DNA from 3 places in the Streptomyces sp. NPDC091271 genome. Region 1 is predicted to be linked to each of the others. Evidence: riboswitches for the same ligand, from Rfam matches in the RefSeq annotation. Region 1 holds a riboswitch; each other region holds the start of a gene.
What was found. Region 1 has a riboswitch for thiamine pyrophosphate ahead of thiO (glycine oxidase ThiO). Riboswitches for the same ligand answer to the same signal wherever they lie in the genome.
Positions count from the first base shown of each region.

Region 2: it holds a riboswitch for thiamine pyrophosphate, as region 1 does, so the genes downstream of both, ACIQM3_RS06805 (thiamine ABC transporter substrate binding subunit) here and thiO (glycine oxidase ThiO) in region 1, are expected to answer to the same signal.
Region 3: it holds a riboswitch for thiamine pyrophosphate, as region 1 does, so the genes downstream of both, thiC (phosphomethylpyrimidine synthase ThiC) here and thiO (glycine oxidase ThiO) in region 1, are expected to answer to the same signal.

Region 1 covers NZ_JBIVVD010000005.1:381,687-386,715, reverse strand. Annotated here, with positions in the region: gene ACIQM3_RS22885 (thiazole synthase) at 1-385, opposite strand, end outside; gene thiS (sulfur carrier protein ThiS) at 388-582, opposite strand; gene thiO (glycine oxidase ThiO) at 681-1,895, opposite strand; TPP riboswitch at 1,893-2,005, opposite strand; gene ACIQM3_RS22870 (NAD(P)/FAD-dependent oxidoreductase) at 2,151-3,389, shown strand; gene ACIQM3_RS22865 (Rv2175c family DNA-binding protein) at 3,452-3,817, shown strand; gene thiE (thiamine phosphate synthase) at 3,966-4,616, shown strand; gene metF (methylenetetrahydrofolate reductase [NAD(P)H]) at 4,736-5,029, shown strand, end outside.
Region 2 covers NZ_JBIVVD010000001.1:1,422,113-1,427,141, forward strand. Annotated here, with positions in the region: gene ACIQM3_RS06795 (hypothetical protein) at 1-499, shown strand, start outside; gene rlmN (23S rRNA (adenine(2503)-C(2))-methyltransferase RlmN) at 582-1,688, shown strand; TPP riboswitch at 1,764-1,880, shown strand; gene ACIQM3_RS06805 (thiamine ABC transporter substrate binding subunit) at 1,954-3,048, shown strand; gene ACIQM3_RS06810 (ABC transporter permease) at 3,093-4,742, shown strand; gene ACIQM3_RS06815 (ABC transporter ATP-binding protein) at 4,745-5,029, shown strand, end outside.
Region 3 covers NZ_JBIVVD010000006.1:439,127-444,155, reverse strand. Annotated here, with positions in the region: gene ACIQM3_RS26115 (methyltransferase domain-containing protein) at 1-519, shown strand, start outside; gene thiC (phosphomethylpyrimidine synthase ThiC) at 596-2,389, opposite strand; TPP riboswitch at 2,382-2,515, opposite strand; gene ACIQM3_RS26105 (YibE/F family protein) at 2,587-3,942, shown strand; gene ACIQM3_RS26100 (SsgA family sporulation/cell division regulator) at 4,007-4,444, opposite strand; gene ACIQM3_RS26095 (IclR family transcriptional regulator) at 4,546-5,029, opposite strand, start outside.

The DNA.
Region 1 (5,029 bases):
CTGTGAAGCCGTCGTCGACCAGGATCTCGGCGGCGTCCAGCAGCTCGATCGGGTCGGGCAGCAGGGTCCGCTCGTCGGCCACGACCTCCAGCTTGATCCAGTCGGTGCCCAGCGCCTCCCTGGCCAGCCTCGCAGTCAGCACGGCCTCGCCCGCGGTGAAACAGCCCGCGGTGTTCGGCAGGACCTGGATGGAGAGGCGTTCCAGGACGGAGAACACCGAGCCCTGCACGGTCGGGTCGAGCCGGCGCATCGCCACGGTGGTCAGCTCGGTGCCCGAAGCGATCAGGGAGCGTTCCAGTACGTCGAGGCTGGGCGCCCCGCCCGTCCCCATGATCAGCCGGGACGAGAACGCGGTGGCACCGAGCGTGAAGAGATCGTCGGACATGGTCAGCCTCCCTGGACCGCGGTGAGGACCTCGACACGGTCGCCGTCGGCGAGCGTGGTGGCGGACCACTGACCGCGCGGGACGACCGCCTCGTTCACCGCGGCGGCGACCCCGGAGGGCGCCGTGGTCAGCGCCGCGACCAGAGTGTCCAGTGCGGTGCCCGCGGGCACGGTGCGGCTCTCCCCGTTGACGGACACGGAAACGGACTCGGAAACGGAAACGGAAACGGACTCGGAAAGGGGCGCGGAACCGGCCTCGGGCTCGGAACCCGGGACGGCGGCGGGCACGGGCTGTGTCATACGGGCTGCTCCTGCGGCGCGGGGGCGGTTTCTTCGGGGGCGGAGGCCGGTGGGCTCTCCGGGGGGACGGCGGCGAAGCGGCGCGGCGCGAAGGGGCGGCCCACCTCGGGCAGCTCGCCGGTGGTCAGCACATGGGCCATCACATCGCCGGTGACAGGGGTCAGCAGCACCCCGTTGCGGTGGTGTCCGGTGGCGAGATGCAGGCCGGGCAGTGCCGTGGGTCCCAGCAGCGGCGCGTTGTCCGGCGAGGCGGGCCGCAGACCGGCCCGGGTCTCGGTCAGCGGCAGCTCCGTGATGCCGGGCATCAGCTCATGGGCGTCCCGCAGCAGCTCGTACACCCCGCCCGCGGTGACCGTGGTGTCCCAGCCCATCTCCTCCGTCGTCGCGCCGACCACCAGCTCACCGTTGGCACGCGGGACCAGATACACCTGGCTGCCGCGCACCACCGCCCGCACCGTCCGGCTGAGGAAGGGGGCGTAGGCGGGAGGCACGGTCAGCCGCAGCACCTGGCCCTTGACCGGGCGCACCGGCGGCAGGACCGCCTCGGGAACGCCCTGGAACCGGCCGCTGAGGCTGCCGCCGGCGAGCACCACCTGGCCGGCCGCGAGCTCGGTGCCGTCCGCCAGGACCGCTCCCGTCGCGCGGCCGCCCAGGACGGAGAGCCGCTGGACCCAGGCACGGCGGAAGACCACCCCCGCCCGCTCGCACGCGGTGACCAGGGCCGAGGCCAGCCGCCGGGGATCCACCTGGTGGTCGCCGTCGACGCGCAGCCCGCCGCGCACACCGGGGGCGAGCATCGGCTCCAGACGGCGGCACTCGCGGCCGCTGAGCCACTCGGACTCCAGCCCGGAACGCTGCTGCAGAGCGTGCAGCTCCCGCAGATGCGCCCGGTCGTCCGAGTCCAGCGCGACGGACAGGGTGCCGCAGGCGCGGAAGCCGGTCTCCTGCCCGCTCGCCTCCTCCAGCTCGGCCACGAACGCCGGATAGCGTGCGGCGGACGCCACGTTGAGGCCGAGCAGCGTCTGCTCGCCGTAGTGGAGTTCGGTGACGGCGGCGAGCATCCCGGCCGCGACCTGGGCGGCGCCGCCGCCCGGCGCGGGATCGGCCACCGTGGTGCGCAGGCCCTGCTGGGCCGACCGCCAGGCGGTCACCAGCCCGATGATGCCGCCTCCGACGACCAGGACGTCGGAACTGTCTGCGGAGATACGCATGGGCGTCCAGCCCCTCCCTTCGCCGGCATGACCCGGATCAGGTTCGTACGGTCGGAGGCCGGCCAGCCTCCCTCTCAGCCCGGTACGCCCGGACTCCCGCGAGTGCCTTACGGTGGCCAGCCTAGACCCCGCCCCTCGCAGCCGGTAAGGGACCGGCACCGGTGGCCCGTTCACCCGGCGGTCCGTCCTCCCGCGGTCGCCGGCCAGGTCCCAAGAGCCCGGCGTGATCCGGACGGGAGGCCCTAGGGTGGACAGGTGAGCGAGCGGACACAGGACCCGGCAGCGGGGCAGCGGGGCAGCGGAGTCGTGATCGTGGGTGCCGGCATGGCCGGAGTGCAGACGGCCGTGGCCCTGCGCGAACAGGGCTTCACCGGCCCCGTCACCCTGATCGGCGCCGAACCCCACCAGCCCTACGACAGGCCGCCCCTGTCCAAGGCGGTCCTGCTCGGCAAGGCGGAGGACTCCGCCTTCGACGTCGACTTCGAGGCCCTGGACATCACCTTGCGCCTGGGGCTCGACGTGGCCGGACTGCGTGCAGGGGCGCACGAGCTGGACACCCCGGAGGGGCCCGTCGCCTACGACGTGCTGGTTCTCGCCACCGGAGCGGAACCCGTCGGACTGCCCGGTTCCGAGGGCGTGCCCGGCGTCCATCTGCTGCGCACCCTCGACGACGCGGCACGGCTGCGGCCCGTCCTGGAGCGGCAGCACGACGTGGTCGTCGTCGGAGCGGGCTGGATCGGCGCCGAGTTCGCCACGGCGGCCCGCGCGGCCGGGTGCGCGGTCACCGTCGTGGAGGCCGCAGGCCGCCCCCTCGCGGGCACGATGCCCGCCGAGGTCGCCGAGCCCATGGCCGCCTGGTATGCCGAGAGCGGAGCCGAACTCCTCACCGGCGCCCGGGTCGCCGGCGTCGAACAGGGTGCCGTCCACCTCGCGGACGGACGGGTGATCCCCGCCGGGGCGGTGGTCGTCGGCATCGGCGCGAGGCCCGCCACCGCGTGGCTCGCGGGCTCGGGCATCGCGCTCGGCCCCGACGGCTCGGTCACCGCGGACAGCTCGCTCCGCACCTCGCTGCCCGATGTCTACGCCGTGGGCGACTGCGCCTCCTTCCCGTCCGCCCGCTACGGGGAGCGGCTGCTGGTCCACCACTGGGACAACGCGCTCCAGGGGCCGCGGACGGTCGCCGCCGCCCTCGCGGACGGTGCGGTCAGGACGTACGACCCGGTGCCCTACTTCTGGTCCGAGCAGTTCGGCCGCTTCGTGCAGTACGCAGGCCATCACGCGGGTGCCGACACGCTGCTGTGGCGCGGCGACCCCGGTGACCCGTCCTGGACGGTCTGCTGGCTGCGGCAGGGGGTCCTGGTCGCCGTTCTGGCCGTCAGCAGGCCCCGCGACCTGGCGCAGGGGCGCAGGCTCGTCGAAGCGGGGGCGCGGATCGACCCGGCGCGGGCCGCCGACTCCTCCGTACCGCTGAAATCGACGGTGCTCCAGGGGTAGGCGCGGCCTCGTACGCCCGGCCCGGGTACCGACTGTCGGTCCGGGATGGCACGCTTGTCCCTGTGACCGAGATTGACGCAAAGATCGATGCTCTCGTCCCCGCCTGGCTCCACCTTCCCGACATCGCGGAAATGCTCGATGTCGAGGTGACGCGTGTACGGCAGCTGGTCAAGGAAGGCCAGCTGATCGCCGTACGACGTGGTGAGAACCGGGCGCTCCAGGTGCCTGCCGCCTTCATCGACGGCGACAAGGTGGTCAAGGGTCTCGCAGGGACCCTGACGCTCCTGAGGGACGACGGCTACAACGACGAAGAGATGCTGGACTGGCTCTTCACCCCCGACCCGACCCTGCCCGGCACCCCCGCGCAGGCCCTGAGCGAGAATCGCGGTACGGAGGTGAAGCGCCGGGCCCAGGCGCTCGCCGTCTGACCGGAGGACCGTGAGCGGGGTGCGGGCCGTGGCACATCGCGGCCCGCACCCCGCCGTAACCGGTCCTGACGGCACGGCGATCCATCGACGTACGGTGAGTTGTCGCCGCACCAGTGATCCGAACGACGTACCGACGGGGGAAATCTTCATGTCCACGCCTCGCGACCAGCTTTCCGGCGCCCGGCTCTATCTGTGCACGGACGCCCGCAAGCGGCAGGGGGACCTCCCCGAGTTCCTCGACGCCGTGCTGGCCGGCGGCGTGGACATCGTGCAGTTGCGGGACAAGGGCATGGAGGCGGCCGAGGAGCTCGAACACCTCGCGGTGTTCGCCGACGCCTGCAAGCGCCACGGAGCGCTCCTCGCGGTGAACGACCGGGCCGATGTCGCCCATGCCATCGGCTCCGACGTGCTGCACCTCGGGCAGGGCGATCTGCCGGTGCCGGCCGCCCGCGCCGTCATCGGCGACGACGTGGTGATCGGCCGTTCCACCCACGCCGAGGCCGAGGTCGACGCCGCCGTCGCCGAGGCCGGCGTCGACTACTTCTGCACGGGCCCCTGCTGGCCCACCCCGACCAAGCCCGGCCGGCACGCCCCGGGCCTCGGCCTGGTGCGCTACGCCGCCTCGCTCGGCACGACGCGGCCGTGGTTCGCCATCGGCGGGATCGACGCGGGCAATCTCGACGAGGTGCTGGACGCCGGGGCCCGTCGCGTCGTCGTCGTGCGGGCGATCACCGAGGCGGCGGACCCGGCCGAGGCGGCGGCATCGCTCGCGCGACGCATCCGGGCACGCGCCGTCTGAACCGGGCGGCCTCGCACCCGGTCGGAGCGGCTGTCCGAAGGGTGGACAAAACCCACCTCATTCCGGGCAATTCCCTCGCTCTGGTTGGGGGACCGCCGGGCCCTGGTTAACCTCCCAGTATGGCCCTTGGTACACCTTCCACCCGGACAGATCACGCGCGCACCGTGCGTGAGCTGCTCGCGACCGGCGAGACGTCGTTCTCGTTCGAGTTCTGGGCGCCCAAGACAGAGAAGGGCGAACGGAACCTCTGGAACGCCCTGCGCCGGGTCGAGGCGGTGGGACCGAGCTTTGTCTCCGTGACGTACGGGGCCGGCGGTTCGACCCGCTCCGGGACGGTCCGGGCGACCCAGCAGATCGCCGCGGACTCCACGCTCACGCCCGTCGCACACCTCACCGCCGTCGACCACTCCGTG
Region 2 (5,029 bases), on a different contig from region 1:
TAGTCTCGCCGCGCAAGCGGTGCTGATCTTCGTCCTCGGAGTGGGGGTGAACGCCCTGCTCCGCCGGGACGGGCACCTCGGCTGGTGGGTGATCCAGACAGCGGTCTTCACCGCCGTCGCCATCGGCATCGTGGCCGCCCAGCGTCGCAGGACCAGCCGTGCGGCCGGCATCGACCCCCGCGGGATCGCCGAGCTCAACCGCCGGATCCGGCACCGTGAGGTGCCGAGCGATCCCGAGAAGCGGGCGACCATGCAGAAACTGGTCGCCGAGCAGCTGGGGAAGATGGAGCGGGGCGGCCGGTGGCTGCCGTACTGGCTGGGCTGCATGGGCCTGATCGCGGCCGGCATGCTCGTGCTCGGAGTCGTCACCGGCTCGCTGACCGTCCCGCTGGTCTTCGTCGCCGGGGTGGCCGTTTTCTGCTCCTGGGTCTTCTGGATGCGCCGCCGTGCCCTGGAGCGCCACCGCCACATGCGGTCCGCCCTGCAGGACCAGGGCTGACGCCGTCCGTGCCGCCCCGGCGTACCGCACGGTTCTCCGGCGGCCATGAGTACCTCGGCGTGTCTGCGACACTGGATGAACCATGCCTAAGCCCGGAGAACTCACTTTCGTCGCGCCCCGTGGAGCCAAGCGGCCGCCGCGGCACCTCGCCGACCTCACCCCCGACGAGCGCAAGGAAGCAGTCGCCGCGACCGGCGAGAAGCCCTTCCGTGCCAAGCAGCTGTCGCAGCACTACTTCACGCGGTTCGCGCACGACCCGGCGGAGTGGACCAACATCCCGGCCGCGTCGCGGGACAAGCTCGCCGAGGCGATGTTCCCCGACCTGATGTCGGTGATGCGCCACATCAGCTGCGACGACGACACCACCCGCAAGACGCTCTGGAAATTGCACGACGGCACGCTCGTGGAGTCCGTCCTCATGCGTTACCCGGACCGGGTGACCATGTGCATCTCGTCACAGGCCGGCTGCGGGATGAACTGCCCGTTCTGCGCCACCGGGCAGGCCGGACTCGACCGCAACCTGTCGACCGCCGAGATCGTGCACCAGATCGTGGACGGCATGCGGGCCCTGCGCGACGGGGAGGTCCCGGGCGGGCCCGCGCGGCTGTCCAACATCGTCTTCATGGGCATGGGCGAGCCGCTGGCCAACTACAAGCGCGTGGTCGGGGCGATCCGCCGGCTGACCGACCCGGAGCCGGACGGCCTCGGGCTGTCGCAGCGCGGGATCACCGTGTCCACGGTGGGTCTGGTGCCGGCGATGCTCCGCTTCGCCGACGAGGGCTTCAAGTGCCGCCTCGCGGTCTCGCTGCACGCTCCGGACGACGACCTGCGCGACACCCTCGTCCCCGTGAACACCCGCTGGAAGGTCCGTGAGGTCCTGGACGCCGCGTGGGAGTACGCGGAGAAGTCGGGCCGCCGCATCTCCATCGAGTACGCGCTCATCCGCGACATCAACGACCAGGCCTGGCGGGGCGACCGGCTGGGCCGGCTGCTCAAGGGCAAGCGGGTGCACGTCAACCTCATCCCGCTCAACCCGACGCCGGGGTCCAAGTGGACCGCCTCTCGGCCCGAGGACGAGAAGGCGTTCGTCGAGGCGATCGCCTCGCACGGTGTGCCGGTCACCGTCCGGGACACCCGTGGCCAGGAGATCGACGGCGCCTGCGGGCAGCTGGCGGCGTCCGAGCGCTGAGGGCCCTGCCTACGGGCAGGATCCGGCCGGTCCGGCGTGATCCGGCCGGTGTAGCCTGGCCGGGAAATCAACTTCATATTCCGACAGGGGAGCGCCACAGCGCTGAGAGTGCGGCACCGAGGACAGGTCGGCCGCAGACCCTCTGAACCTCGCCCGGGTCATTCCGGGTAGGAAGTTCGGACCTTACTCAAGCTGTTGCGCCCTGCCCGCTCGCCGAGCGGGCGGGGCCGCGTCTCTTCCTGGTCACCTCCAGGAGGACATCACCATGAACACCACGACGAAGTACGCGGCGACCGCGCTCGCCGCCGCGCTCGGAGTCACCGCGCTCGCGGGCTGCGGCGGCTCCGACGACAAGTCTTCCGGTGACACGGGAGCCGGTTCGAAGACCGTCACACTCGTCAGCCACGACTCGTTCAACGCCTCGGACGCCGTCCTGAAGGCGTTCACGAAGGAGACCGGCTACAAGGTCAAGGTGCTCAAGAGCGGTGATGCCGGGGCGGCGCTCAACCAGGAGATCTTGACCAAGGGCTCCCCTCGTGGCGACGTGTTCTTCGGCGCCGACAACACCCTGCTCTCGCGTGCCCTGGACAACGGCCTGTTCACGCCGTACGAGGCGAAGGGCCTGGACCGCGTCGCGGCCGACACGCAGCTCGACGCGGACAAGCACCGGGTCACGCCCATCGACACCGGCGACATCTGCGTCAACTACGACAAGAAGTACTTCGCCGACAAGAAGCTCGACCCGCCGAACTCCTTCGACGACCTGCTGAAGCCCGCGTACAAGAACCTCCTCGTCACCGAGAACGCCGCGACCTCGTCGCCCGGCCTCGGCTTCCTCCTCGGCACCGTCGCCAGCCAGGGCGAGACCGGGTACCAGGACTACTGGAAGAAGCTGAAGAGCAACGGCGTCAAGGTCGTCGACGGCTGGGAGCAGGCCTACAACGAGGAGTTCTCCGGCTCCGCGGGCGGCAGGAAGGCCAAGGCCGACAGGCCGCTCGTGGTCTCGTACGCCTCCAGCCCGCCCGTCGAGGTGCTGTACGCCGATCCGCAGCCCGGCGAGGCCCCGACCGGTGTCGCCGCCGGCACCTGCTTCCGCCAGATCGAGTTCGCCGGACTGCTGGACGGCGCGAAGAACGAGGCGGGCGGCAAGGCACTCCTGGACTTCCTGATCAGCAAGCAGTTCCAGGAGGACATGCCGCTGAACATGTTCGTGAACCCGGTGGTGAAGGATGCGAAGCTTCCGGAGCTCTTCACGAAGTTCGGGGCCACTGTGGACAAGCCGGCGACCGTCGCCCCGGAGAAGATCGCCAAGAACCGTGAGCAGTGGGTCCAGTCGTGGTCCTCGCTCGTCGTGAAGTAGTCGCGCGGTCCCCGTGGAGGGGGAACGCGGTGCGGCTCGGTCTCATGGCCGTGCCCGTCGCGTTCTTCGCGCTGTTCTTCGCCTACCCGGTCGTCGCGATCGTCGGCCGGGGCCTGAAGACGGACGGAGACTGGCAGTTCGGCCGGATCGGCACGGTGCTGAGCCGGCCGGACATCCTCGACGTCCTCTGGTTCACCACCTGGCAGGCCCTCGCCTCGACCGCGCTCACCCTGCTGATCGCACTGCCCGGCGCCTATGTCTTCGCCCGCTTCGACTTCCCCGGGAAGCAGTTGCTGCGTGCCGTCGTGACCGTGCCGTTCGTCCTGCCCACCGTCGTCGTGGGTACGGCGTTCCTGGCGCTGCTGGGGCGCGGCGGGTTCCTCGACGAGCTCTGGGGGGTCCGCCTCGACACGACCGTGTGGGCGATTCTGCTCGCCCATGTGTTCTTCAACTACGCGGTCGTCGTACGGACCGTCGGCGGCCTGTGGTCCCAGCTCGACCCCCGTCAGGAGGAGGCCGCCCGGGTGCTCGGGGCCGGCCGCCTCGCGGCCTGGCGGCGAGTCACCCTGCCCGCACTCGCCCCGGCCGTAGCCGCGGCGGCTCTGATGGTCTTCCTCTTCACCTTCACCTCCTTCGGAGTCGTCCAGATCCTCGGCGGTCCGGCCTACTCCACGCTGGAGGTGGAGATCTACCGGCAGACCGCCCAGCTCCTCGACCTGCCGACGGCCGCCGTACTGACCCTGGTGCAGTTCGCCGCGGTCGGAGGGATCCTCGCCGTCCACGCGTGGACCGTGCGGCGCAGGGAGACCGCGCTGAAGCTCGTCGACCCGGCACAGACCTCCCGCCGACCGCACGGGGCGGGACAGCGGGCGCTGCTGGGCGGGGTGCTCATGACGGTCCTGCTGCTGATCGTGGTGCCGCTCGGCGTGCTGGTGGAACGCTCCCTGGACACCTCGGACGGCTACGGCTTCGGCTTCTACCGCGCGCTGCAGTCGGCCGACGCGAACGGCTCCACCTTCCTGGTCCCGCCGCTCGACGCCATCGGGAACTCCCTGCGTTACGCACTGGTCGCTACCCTGATCGCCCTCGTCATCGGAAGTCTCGCCGCGGCGGCCCTGGCCCTCCCGCACCCTCGGCTTCGCTCGAGCGGGCGGTACCCCCGCTCCGGGCCGCTGGTGCGTGGCTTCGACGCCCTGCTGATGCTGCCGCTCGGAGTGTCCGCCGTCACCGTCGGTTTCGGCTTCCTCATCACGCTCGACAAGCCGCCGCTGGATCTGCGTACGTCCTGGATCCTCGTGCCGCTCGCCCAGGCGCTGGTGGGCGTCCCCTTCGTCGTACGGACCATGCTGCCCGTCCTGCGCGCGGTGGACGACCGGCTGCGGGAGGCCGCGGCGGTGCTCGGCGCGTCGCCGCTGCGGGCCTGGCGGGAGGTCGACCTGCCGCTGGTGCGGCGGGCGGTGCTGGTGGCCGCCGGCTTCGCCTTCGCCGTGTCGCTCGGGGAGTTCGGCGCGACCGTGTTCATCGCACGCCCCGACAACCCCACCCTGCCGGTCGCCGTCGCCAGGCTGCTGGGGCGCTCGGGCGAGCTGAACTACGGCCAGGCGATGGCCCTCAGCACGATTCTGATGCTGGTCTGCGCGGTGTCGCTGCTCCTGCTCGAACGTATCCGTACCGACCGATCCGGGGAGTTCTAGAGATGCTGACAGTGGAGTCGGCCACGGTCCGCTTCGGGAAGCGGACCGCGCTGGACGCGGTGGACCTGGAGGTCGCGGACCACGAGATCGTCTGCGTGCTGGGCCCGAGCGGCAGCGGCAAGTCGACGCTGCTGCGGGCCGTGGCCGGGCTCCAGCCCCTCGACGGCGGGCGGGTGTTCCTGGACGGCGCGGACCAGGCACGGCTGCCGGTGCACCGCCGCGGGCTCGGCCTGATGTTCCAGGACCACCAGCTCTTCCCACACCGGGACGTCGGCGCCAACGTCGCG
Region 3 (5,029 bases), on a different contig from region 1:
GCCCGGGAGCTCCGCGGGAAGCGCGGTGGCAGCGACATCGCCGTGACCGCCGGAGACATGACCACCGCCCGGGCTCCGGGCACCTTCAGCCTGGTCTACGTCGTCTACAACGCCATCACCTGCCTGCTCTCCCAGAGCGAGCAGGTCGCGTGCTTCCGCAACGCCGCGGAGCACCTGGAACCGGGCGGCCGCTTCGTGGCCGAGGTGTTCATCCCCGAACTGCAGCGGCTGCCACCGGGCGAGACCGCCCGCCCGATCCACGTCGGCGAGCGGCACGTCGGCTTCGACACGTACGACTTGGTGAAGCAGCAAGTGGTCTCGCACCACTACTCGATCGCCGAGGGCCGGGCCTCCACGTTCCTCTCGCCCCACCGCTACGTCTGGCCCGCCGAACTCGACCTGATGGCCGAGCTCGCGGGCCTGGAGCCGTCCGAGCGGTGGGCCGACTGGACCGAGTCCCCGTTCACGGCGTCCAGCAGGTCGCACGTCTCCGTGTGGCAGAAGCCGCCCGCGGCGTGACAACCGGACGACCGACAGCGGCTGTGCGCCGCCGGACCGTGGCGGGACCCTCCAGGTCCCCGCCACGGTCAGCAGGTCAGTCCGCCAACGGCAGGTACACGCGGTTGCCACTCGCCGCGAACTCCCTGGACTTCTCCGCCATCCCCTCCTCGATCACGGCCTGCTCGTCGCCGTGCTCCCGCCGGATGTCGTGGGAGATCTTCATCGAGCAGAACTTGGGACCGCACATCGAGCAGAAGTGGGCCGTCTTCGCCGGCTCGGCCGGCAGCGTCTCGTCGTGGAACTCCCGCGCGGTGTCGGGGTCGAGCGCCAGGTTGAACTGGTCCTCCCAGCGGAACTCGAACCGGGCGTCCGACAGGGCGTCGTCCCACTCCTGCGCTCCGGGGTGTCCCTTGGCCAGGTCAGCCGCATGAGCGGCGATCTTGTACGTGATGACACCGGTCTTCACGTCGTCGCGGTTGGGCAGCCCCAGGTGCTCCTTGGGCGTGACGTAACAGAGCATCGCCGTCCCCCACCAGGCGATCATCGCCGCGCCGATGCCCGAGGTGATGTGGTCGTACGCCGGTGCGACGTCCGTGGTGAGGGGGCCCAGCGTGTAGAAGGGCGCCTCCTCGCAGATCTCCTGCTGGAGGTCGATGTTCTCCTTGATCTTGTGCATGGGGACGTGCCCCGGGCCCTCGATCATGGTCTGCACGCCGAACCGCTTGGCGACGGTGTTGAGCTCGCCGAGTGTCCGGAGTTCGGCGAACTGGGCCTCGTCGTTGGCGTCGGCGATGGAGCCGGGACGCAGCCCGTCACCGAGCGAGTACGTCACGTCGTACGCCGCGAGGATCTCGCACAGCTCCTCGAAGTGCTCGTACAGGAACGACTCCTTGTGGTGTGCCAGGCACCAGGCGGCCATGATGGACCCGCCGCGCGAGACGATCCCGGTCTTGCGACGGGCCGTCAACGGAACGTACGGCAGCCGCACGCCGGCGTGCACCGTCATGTAGTCGACGCCCTGCTCCGCCTGCTCGATGACGGTGTCCTTGTAGATCTCCCACGTCAGCTCCTCGGCCCGGCAGTCGACCTTCTCAAGTGCCTGGTAGAGGGGGACGGTGCCGATCGGCACGGGGGAGTTGCGCAGGACCCACTCGCGGGTGGTGTGGATGTTGCGGCCGGTGGAGAGGTCCATGACCGTGTCGGCGCCCCACTTGGTGGCCCAGGTCATCTTGTCCACCTCCTCCTCGATCGAGGAGGTGACCGCGGAGTTGCCGATGTTGGCGTTGACCTTCACCAGGAAACGCTTGCCGATGATCATCGGTTCGATCTCCGGGTGGTTGACGTTGGCCGGCAGGACCGCCCGGCCCGCCGCGATCTCCTCGCGCACGACCTCGGGTCCGACGTTCTCCCGGATCGCGACGTACTCCATCTCCGGGGTGATCTCGCCCCGGCGGGCGTACGCGAGCTGTGTGACGGGCCGGCCGTCGCGACTGCGGCGGGGCTGGCGCGGGCGGCCCGGGAAGACCGCGCCGAGGTTGCGCAGACCGCCCCTCGGCGAGGTGTGCTTCAGCCCGTCGTCCTCGGGACGCGCGGGCCGTCCCGCGTACTCCTCGGTGTCCCCCCGGGCGATGATCCAGTTCTCCCGGAGGGGGGCGAGCCCCCGGCGTACGTCGGTGTCGGTGGTGGGGTCGGTGTACGGCCCGGACGTGTCGTACAGCGTCACGTCCTGGCCGTTGGTGAGGTGCACCTGACGGACCGGCACCCGGAGATCCGGGCGTGAGCCCTGGACGTAACCCTTGTGCCAGCCGATGGACTTCCTGGCCTCGTCGCCCTCCGCATGCTGGGCGTTCTGCTTCGAGGCAGGCGTGCGTGCGTCCGCTGTGGTCATGAGACCTACTCCCTACGCCGGCATTACCCGGTAACAGGTTCGGCGGTCGGCGCAGCGTGTCCCGTATCGATATACGGAGGTCAGCGCCCTCTCAGCCCGGTGCTCCGAGCTCCCGCGTGTACAGATGTGCCCCCACGCTAACCTCCGTTCTGGCGTGCTGGCCAGAGGGCCTCCCCGGTTCTTGGGATGATCGCCGGGTGACGTCCCCCGGAAGCGCCCCCGAACCCCACGGCCCCGCATCAGGCAGCGCACAGAGTCATGCGCACGGCCACACCCACAGCCACGGGCCTGCCGCACCCGTGTCCAAGCATCTGCGCAAGGTCATCGCGGCCGTACTGATCCCCTTCGCCACCGCGGTCCTGGTCGGCCTCGTGGCCTTCTGGCCCGGCGGGGCACCCGCCCATGAGCGCACGGGGGTCGGCTTCGACCGTCAGACCCAGGACGGGCAGGTCACGAAGGTCGTCCCGGTCGACTGCGCGGACGTCAACGCCTCGCAGGTGCCGCCGACCGGAGACACCTCCACCCCGTCGGGACGCGAAGCCGTCAACGAGCAGTCGGGGGAGTGCAAGAAGGCCACCGTCGAGGTGACCACCGGCAAGGACGAGGGCCGTACGTTCGTCGAGGTCATCCAGCCCGACGCACCCCGTCAACTGCGCGAGGGCCAGGGGGTGGTCGTCGCGTACGCACCCGACGCGCCCCGGGACCTGCAGTACTCGGTGACCGATGTCGACCGCTCGTTCCCCATGGCCCTGCTCGCCGGGATCTTCGCCCTCGTGGTGGTCGCGGTGGGCAGGCTGCGCGGTCTGATGGCCCTGATCGCTCTCGCCGTCTCGTTCGCCGTGCTGACCCTGTTCATCCTTCCGGCGATCCTGCAGGGCTCGAACCCCCTGGTCGTCGCGGTGATCGGGGCCAGCGCCATCATGCTGATCGCCCTCTACACCTGCCACGGGCTGACGGCCCGCACCTCCGTGGCCGTCATCGGCACGCTCATCTCGCTGCTGCTGATCGGGCTGCTGGGCTCGCTCTTCATCGGCTGGGCCAGCCTGTCCGGGAACACGGATGACAACACCGGCCTCATCCACGGGCTGTACCCGGAGATCGACATGAGCGGCCTGCTTCTGGCCGGTGTGATCATCGGCTCGCTCGGTGTGCTCGACGACGTGACTGTGACCCAGACGTCGGCGGTCTGGGAGCTGCACCAGGCGGACCCGACGATGGGCGTGCGCCGGCTCTACCGGGCGGGTATCCGGATCGGGCGCGACCACATCGCCTCGGTCGTCAACACGCTCGTCCTCGCCTACGCGGGCGCGGCGCTTCCCTTGCTGCTGCTGTTCTCGATCGCACAGAGCAGCGTGGGCACGGTGGCCAACAGCGAGCTGGTCGCCGAGGAGATCGTCCGCACGCTGATCGGATCGATCGGGCTGGTCGCCTCGGTGCCGGTGACGACGGTGCTCGCGGCCCTGGTGGTCTCCGCGGACCGCACGGGGCTCGGCGCGGAAGCCGGAGCTCCTGCACCCGCACGGACCGGGAGGGGACGACGCCGCAAGGCGTGAGCCGGGACACCGGACGCATGGACCCGGGCCACCGGAGCTCGGTGGTCAGCCGGATCTTCCTTCTTCAGCCCGCGTTCTGTTCCTTGGCGAGGATGCGGCCCAGCGCCTCTTCCAGATTGCCGTCGAAGTCACCCAGCGTGTGCTCCTGTCCCAACGGCACCAGCTTGTCCGTCCGGTCGAGAAATGCCACAAGAGGAGCCGTGCCGGCTCTGAAGAGCGCACGGTCCGCGCCGACCTGAAGGCGGATGTGTACATCCGACAGCCCTTCGGGTTCGGTCGGGCCGATGTGCACATCGCCGTCACCACTGGGGCTGTTGAGACCGTCGAGCAGCAGCTCACGGCCGAATGCCCAGGTGACGGGGGCGTCACCTGGCAGGTGGAAGGTCATCCGGATCGCATACGGATCACTGACCTCGTACCGGAGCTCCACCGGAATACGGAAGGAGAGCTCCTCGGAGACGAGGAAGCTCATCATGACCTCTGCTTGAACCGACTCGCGCATCGTTCAACCCCGCAGTAGATGAATCTGGCCAGGAATGATCCCCCATGGCCCTATTGACGCCATCGTGGTGCACGCGATAGCAGATCACAAGGAGTGATTTTTCAGATACTGATAGAGAACACGAACGAGCGCAAGAGGGTGGTCACTTCGCAGCGTAGTTGTTCGACTGCGGGGAGCAACCGTTCTTCTTGGTGCAGGGGGAGAGAAACAGCCATGGCCGCCACGGCGGAACCGACAGTGATCGGAATGGCCGCACAGACTGTCCCCATGGCGTACTCCTGCCGTTCGATGACTGGTTCCGTACGTTTCATCGACCTCAGCCGCTGCAGGAACGCCTGACGGTCCCTCACGGAGTAACGCGTCAACGGCCGGACCGGGTGCCGGTCCAGATGATCCTCACGCGCCCGCTCGTCCAGCTGCCCGAGGAGGCACTGCCCAAGGGCGTGGGCATGGCCCGTCTCGCGGAACGAGGCCCACTCGCGCACCGCGGGAGCGGCGGGGGTCTCGGCCACGGCGACCATCTCGATCTCGCCGTCCTTGTACAGGGCGCAGTACACAGGGGCGCCGATGACATCCGCCCAGTGA